One region of the Rugamonas sp. GW822-FHT03B10 genome, then DNA from elsewhere that is predicted to be linked to it. Evidence: predicted binding sites of a transcription regulator. Region 1 holds the regulator's gene; the other holds the start of a gene.
The links. The regulator HrcA, encoded in region 1, represses chaperone genes, less so after heat shock. The targets are predictions, from matches to a motif close to TTAGCACTCNNNNNNNNNGAGTGCTAA.
Positions count from the first base shown of each region.

Region 2: a site for HrcA is predicted at 2,060-2,086, ahead of rpoH (RNA polymerase sigma factor RpoH). Genes of this name have one in related genera too.

Region 1 is NZ_JBXANP010000007.1:122,920-127,126, forward strand. Features, by position in the region: gene AC1RQG_RS13655 (metallophosphoesterase family protein) at 1-388, opposite strand, end outside; gene AC1RQG_RS13660 (HAD family hydrolase) at 485-1,195, shown strand; gene hrcA (heat-inducible transcriptional repressor HrcA) at 1,273-2,289, shown strand; gene fur (ferric iron uptake transcriptional regulator) at 2,415-2,843, opposite strand; gene AC1RQG_RS13675 (outer membrane protein assembly factor BamE) at 2,955-3,476, shown strand; gene dapB (4-hydroxy-tetrahydrodipicolinate reductase) at 3,508-4,207, shown strand, end outside.
Region 2 is NZ_JBXANP010000004.1:190,839-195,045, forward strand. Features, by position in the region: gene ftsY (signal recognition particle-docking protein FtsY) at 1-204, shown strand, start outside; gene AC1RQG_RS08895 (cell division ATP-binding protein FtsE) at 209-883, shown strand; gene ftsX (permease-like cell division protein FtsX) at 880-1,800, shown strand; gene rpoH (RNA polymerase sigma factor RpoH) at 2,261-3,154, shown strand; gene AC1RQG_RS08910 (hypothetical protein) at 3,351-3,794, shown strand; gene lepB (signal peptidase I) at 3,845-4,207, shown strand, end outside.

The DNA.
Region 1 (4,207 bases):
GCACCACGATGCGGCGCGGGTCGGCGCGCGGCAGCGGCAGCGGCCGGCCCAGCACGCTGGCGCTGGCCAGCCCGGCCGGCAGCGCCGCCTCGCACACGCGCACGTCGAACACGGACGGCTTGGACAATGCCGGCGGCGACGCGGTGGGACGCTGGGCGACGGTGGCCGGCGCGGCGCGCAGCGCCATCGGGCGGGCCGCGCCGTCGAGCACGATGGCGGGGCAGGCCGGCGCCTGCGTGAGCACGCGCGCGATGGCCGCGCCATCCTCGCCCAGCACGACGTACGATGTGAACGGCGCGCCGTCGCCCGTGGGCGGTACGGCGGCGCAGGCGGCCAGCAGCAGCGGGGCGGCCAGCGCGGCCAGACGGCGGAATAGGGTGGACGGCACGGCAACTCCTGAGTGATGGTGGCGCAAATTTACCACGCCTGCCCGGCGCGGCGATTGGTGCGACAATACGGCCTTCCTCATCATCACTGTCGCGCCATGCCCGTCATCCGCCCGCAAGCCCTGCTGTTCGACCTCGACGACACCCTGTGGCCGATCGCGCCCGTGATCGCGCAGGCCGAGCTGGTGCTGCACGCCTGGCTGGACGAGCACGCGCCGGCCGTGGCCCGGCAATTCTCGATCGCCGAGCTGCGCGAGCGCCGCATGGCCCTGCTGGCGCGGCGCCCGGAACTGATCGTCGATCTGGCCCAGCTGCGCCGGGTGGGGCTGGAGGAAGCGTTCGCGCTGGCCGGCGCCGACGTGCGCCACATCGACGGCGCCATCCGCACCTTCCTCGGCGCCCGCAACGCCGTCACGCCCTACGACGACGTGCTGCCGGCGCTGGCCCGCCTGCGCGCGCGCTGGCGGCTGGGCACCATCACCAACGGCAACGCGGACCTGCAGGCGATCGGCCTGGCCCATCATTTCGAGGCCACGCTGGCCGCGCCGCAGTTCGGCCGCGCCAAGCCCGACCCGTCCATTTTCCTGGCCGGCTGCGCGGCGCTGGGCGTGGCGCCCGAGGCGGCCGTCTACGTGGGCGATGACCTCAAACTCGACGTGATCGGCGCCCAGCAGGCCGGGATGCGGGCCGTGTGGCTCAACCGTGGCGGCAGCCGCGCGCACGAGGAACTGGGCGTGGCGCCCGACGCCATCTGCGCCACGCTGGACGAATTGGAAACGTGGCTGCTTGACCAACTTGCCGCCGAATGATGGCGCAAGCACGCCGCGAGCGTGCATAATAAGCGGGTGACCCAGCTTGTGGCCGGCCCGCGCCGGCATAGAGAAATATGCAACTCGATACCCGCGCCCAAACCCTGCTCAAAGCCCTGATCGAGCGTTACATCGCCGATGGCCAGCCGGTCGGTTCGCGAGCGCTGTCCAAGATCTCCGGCCTCGACCTGTCGCCGGCCACCATCCGCAACATCATGGCCGACCTGGAGGAGCTCGGGTACGTGGCCAGCCCCCACACCTCGGCCGGACGCGTGCCCACGCCGCGCGGCTACCGCATCTTCGTCGACACGCTGCTGACCGTGCAGCAGCTCGACGAGCACGCCGTGGAGGCGCGCATGCGCCTGCAGGCGCCGCAGCCGCAGAAGATGATCACCAACGCGGCCCAGATGCTGTCGTCGCTGTCGCAGTTCGCCGGCGTGGTGCTGAGCCCGCGGCGCGAATCGGTGTTCCAGCAGATCGAATTCCTGCGCCTGTCGGAAAAGCGCATCCTGCTGGTGATCGTCGGCCCCACGGGCGACGTGCAGAACCGGCTGCTGCTGACGGACGTGGACTACACGCCGGCCCAGCTGACCCAGTCGGCCAACTACATCAACCAGAACTACGGCGGGCTGGCGTTCGACGAGGTGCACCACCGGCTGCAGGGCGAGCTGCGCCAGCTGCGCGACGACATGGGCCGGCTGATGCAGGCGGCCGTGGAGGCGGGCAGCGAAGCGATGGCCGACGATTCGGACGACATGGTGATCGCCGGCGAGCGCAACCTGCTGTCGGTGAGCGACCTGTCGTCGAACATGACGTCGCTGCGCCAGATGTTCGACATGTTCGAGCAGAAGACGGGGCTGATGCAATTGCTCGACGTGTCGAGCAAGGCCAGCGGCGTGCAGATCTACATCGGCGGCGAATCGAACCTGGTGCCGATGGACGAGATGAGCGTGGTGACGGCGCCGTACATGGCCAACGGCAAGATCGTCGGCACGCTCGGTGTGATCGGCCCCACCCGCATGGCCTACGAGCGCGTGATTCCGATCGTGGACATCACGGCCAAGCTGCTGTCGAACGCGCTCAGCCACCATTGAAGAATAGGACAGGGCGCTAAAACGTCGTTCCCGCGCAGGCGGGAACCCATACCGAGCGTCTGAGCACGCGACCTATGGATTCCCGCGTGCGCGGGAATGACGATGGGGGTGGGTCCGAGTTCCCGTTAGTGCTTGTGCGGGCAGGCCGTCTTGACGCAGTTGCCGTAGATGGCCAGCGCGTGCTCGGCGATCTTGAAGCCGCGCTCCTCGGCGATCTTCTGCTGGCGCTGCTCGATCTCGTCGTCGAAGAACTCTTCCACCCGGCCGCAGTCCAGGCATACGAGGTGGTCGTGGTGCGAACCTTCGTTCAGCTCGAAAATGGCCTTGCCCGTCTCGAAATGGTTGCGGTTGAGCAGACCGGCCTGCTCGAACTGCGTCAGCACGCGGTAGACGGTGGCCAGGCCCACATCCATGTTGTCAGCCAGTAATATTTTATAGACATCTTCGGCCGTCAGATGGCGTACCGGGCTGCTTTGAAAAATATCCAGGATCTTAAGGCGGGGCAGGGTGGCTTTCAGGCCGCTGGCCTTGAGGTCGGTAGGATTGTTACTCATGTTTGTTACTCGGATGTGGGTCATGTGCTTTATGATATAGCGTTTTGGCACTTCCGCTCAATTCAATTGAGGACACTTATGCGCGTCACCCAGGCTTTATCGCAGTCTTTGTTGCACCGAATTTCACGCCGCGCGCCCCTGCTGGCGGCCGCCGTTTGCGTCGCGCTGGCCACCTCCGGCTGCGCCACCCGCAGCGCGCTGGGCGAAAAACTGAGCGATGCCAAGCACGAGAGCGCCCCCGTGGCGGCCGATGGCGCGCAGACCACCACCATCACCAAGTTCCAGAAGTTCATGTGGTTCTTCTCGCCGTACCGCCCCGACATCCAGCAGGGTAACTTTGTCTCGGAAGAAATGTTGGCGCAATTGAAAATCGGCATGACGCGCGAGCAGGTGCGCTTCATCTTCGGCACCTCGCTGGCGGCCGACATCTTCCACGCCGACCGCTGGGACTACCCGTTCCGCCTGGCCAAGGGCAACGGCGAGATCACCACCAGCCGCGTGACCGTGTTCTTCAAGGATGGCAAGGTCGACCACTATGAGGGCGGCCATCTGCCGACCGAGAAGGAATACATCGCCCGCATCGCCGGCCCGGCCCCCGTCATCAAAGAAGACCCGCCGGCCACCAAGCAGTAATTGAACCGTTTTCACTGACAGAGCACAGAGCATGAATCCATTGAATATCGCCATCGCCGGCGCCGGCGGCCGCATGGGCCACATCCTGATCGAAACCATCCTGCAAACGCCGGACGCCCGCCTGGCCGGCGCGCTCGACCGCGCCGGTTCGCCCGGCCTGGGCGGCGACGCGGCCGCCTTCCTGGGCCAGACCAGCGGCGTGGCGATCGAATCGGACCTGGCCAAGGGCCTGGCCGGCGCCCAGTTCCTGATCGACTTCACCCGCCCGGAAGGCACGCTGGCCCACCTGGCCTACTGCGCCGAGCATGGCATCAAGATGATCATCGGCACCACCGGCTTCGACGAGGCCGGCAAGGCCGCCATCGCCGCCGCCGCCAAGAAGACCGCCATCGTGTTCGCGCCCAACATGAGCGTGGGCGTGAACGTCACGCTCAAGCTGCTGCAGCAGGCCGCCAAGGCGCTGGCCGTCGGCTACGACATCGAAGTGATCGAGGCGCACCACCGCCACAAGGTCGATGCGCCGTCCGGCACCGCGCTGAAGATGGGCGAGGTGATCGCCGACGCGCTGGGCCGCGACCTCAAGGAATGCGCCGTCTACGCGCGCGAAGGCGTGACGGGCGAGCGCGACCCGTCCTCGATCGGTTTCGCCACCATCCGCGGCGGCGACATCGTGGGCGACCACACCGTGCTGTTCGCCGGCACCGGCGAGCGCATCGAGATCAGCCACAAGT
Region 2 (4,207 bases), on a different contig from region 1:
CTGGCCCAGGTCAAGGCCTTCGACGACGCGCTGCAGCTGACGGGCCTGGTCATCACCAAGCTCGACGGCACGGCCAAGGGCGGCGTGCTGGCCGCCATCGCGCGCGTGCGCCCGGTGCCCGTGTACTTCATCGGCATCGGCGAGAAGATTGAAGACTTGCAGCCCTTCGTGGCGGCCGATTTTGTCGAAGCCCTGCTCGGATAAGCCTATGATTGAATTCCAGAACGTCACCAAACAATATTCCCCCGACGCCACCGCGCTCAGCGGCGTGTCGCTGACGGTAGAGAAAGGCGAACTGGTCTTCCTGGCCGGCCCCTCGGGCGCCGGCAAATCCACCCTGCTGAAGATGATCGCGGCCATGGAGCGCCCCAGCGCCGGCCGCGTGCTGGTCAACGGCCAGGACGTGGGCCGCATCAAGCCGGCCGGCCTGCCGTTCCTGCGCCGCAACCTGGGCCTGATCTTCCAGCAGCAGCGCCTGCTGACCGACCGTTCCGTGCTCGACAACGTGATGCTGCCGCTGCTGGTGACGGGCGCGCCGCGCGCGGCCGCCGAGCAGCGCGCCCGCGCCGCGCTCGACAAGGTCGGCTTGCTGGACCGGGCGCTGGGCCAGCCGCTGGCCCTGTCGGGCGGCGAGCAGCAGCGCGTGTCGATCGCGCGCGCCATCGTCAACCGGCCCCAGATCATCCTGGCCGACGAGCCGACGGCCAACCTCGACCGCGCCAGCGCCAACCAGGTGCTCGACGCGCTCAAGGCCTTCCATTCCGTGGGCGTGACCTGCCTGATCTCCAGCCACGACGAGCAGATGCTGGACGCGGCCGCCCGCGTGATCCACCTCCACCATGGCCGCGTGGACGGCCAGCCCGACGCGGGAGCGCAAGCATGAGCAACTGGTTACGGCAACACGGCTTCGCGCTGGCGGCGGCCCTGGTCCACGTGCGCCGCGCGCCCGGCAGCTTCCTGTTCAACATCGTCGTGGTGGCCATCGCGCTGGCGCTGCCGTTCGCCGGCGTGACCCTGCTCGACAACGTGCGCCCCATGTCCGAGCAGCTGTCGGTCGATCCCGAGGTCAGCGTGTTCCTCAAGCAGGACCTGGCGCGCGCCGACGCCGAGGCGATGGCGGCCACGCTGCGCCAGCTGGTGGCCGACAAGCAAGCCAAAATCATCTTCACCGCGCGCGAGAAGGCGCTCGAGAACCTGAAGACCAAGAGCGGCCTGTCCGACGTGCTCGGCACGCTGGGCGAGAACCCGCTGCCCGACAGCTACGTGCTCAAGCTCGACGCGTTCCGCAACGCCCAGGCCGGCGGCGACGTCGACGCGCTGGCCGACCAGATCCGCGCCCTGCCCGGCGTGGACACGGTGCAGGTCGATTCGGCCTGGGTCAAGCGGCTGGCCGCGCTGATCAAGGTGCTGCGGCTGGCCCTGCTGCTCTTGGCCGCCACGCTGGGCACGGTGGTGGTGGCCGTCGTGTTCAACACCATCCGGCTGCAGGTGATGACGCAGCGCGACGAGATCATCGTCTCCAAGCTGATCGGCGCCACCGACGCCTTCATCCACCGCCCGTTCTATTACACGGGCGCCCTGCTGGGCCTGTGCGCGGGCGCCGTGGCGCTGGGCGCCGTGGCGCTGGCGCTGCGCCCGCTCAACACGGCCATCGCCGAGTTCGCCCGCCTGTACGCGTCCGAGTTCCAGCTCACGCCGCTGCCGCCGCTGGCCATCGCCGCCCTGCTGGCCGTGTCGGCCGGGCTGGGGCTGGTGGGCGCCGTGCTGTCCGTGCAGCGCCACCTGTCGCGCCTCGACTGAAGCGGGCGGCCGCGCCCGCCCGGCCACGCAATGCCCCAACCGTGCGTTCGCGCACGGTTTTTCTCGCCGCACCGGCCTACAATTAAGTTCCGCTTAAGCTCGCCACCGCATGCTGATCGCGTCGTCAGCTGCGGTGTGTTGCCATTGTGAATGTGACGCCCACATCCCGCGCCGGCCCGTGCCGGCGCGGGATACGCAAACGCCATGAAGCGCTGAAAAACGATAGTATTTTTACTATCAAAGCGATTATGGATGGCGATTGGCACTCATCGACGGAGAGTGCTAATATACGAAACATCGTGGGGCCGGATATTCTTTGAAGCAATTTCTTAGCGCAAGAATGACCGGCATCCTCAAGCATGACCGCAGCGGGTAACAAACGGTAACTTCGGATGTGAACAGCCCGGCTGCATGGCACATTGACACTTAGCAATATCAGCTAGCGAGGAATTACATGAATATGATGTCCGCACCGAACGCGTTGGTCCCGGCCACCAACCGTGCTCTGGGCCTCGGGTTCACTGGCAACCTGGGCAACCTGGACGCCTATATCTCGGCCGTCAATCGCCTGCCGATGCTGTCGCACGACGACGAAGTCTCGCTGGCGCGCCGCCTGAAGGAAAAGAACGACCTGGGCGCAGCCCAGGAGCTGGTGCTGTCGCACCTGCGCCTGGTGGTGTCGATCGCGCGCGGCTACCTCGGCTACGGCCTGCCGCACGCCGACCTGATCCAGGAGGGCAACATCGGCCTGATGAAGGCCGTCAAGCGCTTCGACCCCGACCAGGGCGTGCGGCTGGTGTCGTACGCCATGCACTGGATCAAGGCCGAGATGCACGAGTACATCCTCAAGAACTGGCGTCTGGTCAAGGTGGCCACCACCAAGGCCCAGCGCAAGCTGTTCTTCAACCTGCGCAGCCACAAGCAGGGCCTGGACGCGATGACGCCGTCGCAGATCGATGGCCTGGCCAAATTGCTGGACGTGAAGCGCGAGGAAGTGATCGAGATGGAAACCCGTCTGAGCGGCCGCGACATCGCGCTCGAATCGCCGACCGACGACGAGGACGACAAGTTCGCGCCGATCGCCTACCTGTCGTCCGAACAGAGCGAGCCGACCCGCGTGCTGGAAGCGGAGCAGGTCACGCGCCTGCAGTCGGAAGGGCTGGAGACGGCGCTCGGCAAGCTCGATCCGCGCTCGCGCCGCATCGTCGAAGCGCGCTGGCTGGCCAACGACGACGGCTCCGGCGCCACGCTGCACACGCTGGCCGACGAGTTCGGCGTGTCGGCCGAGCGCATCCGCCAGATCGAATCGGCCGCGCTCAAGAAGATGAAAGGCGCGCTGGCCGCCTACGTGTAAGGCCCGCCGGCCGCAGCGCCCGCCACCATGCCGCCCCGCGTCCGCGCCGGGCGGCATTTTTTCTGGCGCGGCGCGCGCTGCGTGTACCATGACCGACGCGCCGTCGACAGGCGGCGCCGTCCGTGCGCCGCCGGCGCGCGGCATTTGTTACTCTCGATTTGTTAGTCTCGTCGCCTTCCTGATTGAAAGGATACGCATGAACAGCAAGTTGTCGCGCCGTCGCTGGTGCCATTTTTCCCTGCTGCTGGCCCTGGCCGGCTGCGGCGCGCGCGCCAGCGACGGCGCGCCGCCCGCGCCGCCCGCCCCCGCCAACCTGACCGTCGCCCTGACCCAGGGCCAGAGCGCCACCGTGGCGCCGGGCACCGTGCTGCGGCTCGAACGGGTCAACGACAGCCGCTGCCGCGTGGGCGCCGTGTGCGTGTGGGCCGGCTACATCAGCTACACCTTCACCCTCACCAAGGGCGGCGCCAGCGCCAGCTTCGTGCTGGCGGCCGACATGCCCGGCGCCAGCACGACCGCGAGCCAGAACGGCCTGACCTTCACCCTGCTCGGCGTGGACCCGGACAGCGTGCCGCACATGAAGGCGCCGGTGCCCGACTACCGGGTCAGCGTGCGCGTGACCGGACTAAGGGCCAATTAAGAATCGGTGAAGATACTGGCAACACTTTCCACATCCAACAGGGAGACATCATGCAAGGCTGGATACGCGCCAACAAAGGGTTCCTGCTGTTCCTCACGCTGTTCGGCATCTTCCGCACGGCCGTGGCGGACTGGAATCCGATCCCGTCGGCCTCCATGCATCCCAACCTGCTGGAAGGCGACGTGGTGCTGGTCAACCGCCTGGCCTACAACGTCAAGCTGCCGCTGACCGACATCGTGCTCGGCCACACGGGCGAGCCGCAACGCGGCGACATCGTCACCTTCAGCTCGCCCCAGGACGGCACGCGCCTGATCAAGCGCCTGATCGCCGTGCCCGGCGACCGGGTCGAAATGCGCGACGAGCAGCTGATCATCAACGGCCAGCCGGCCAGCTACGCCGTGCTCGGCGACGGC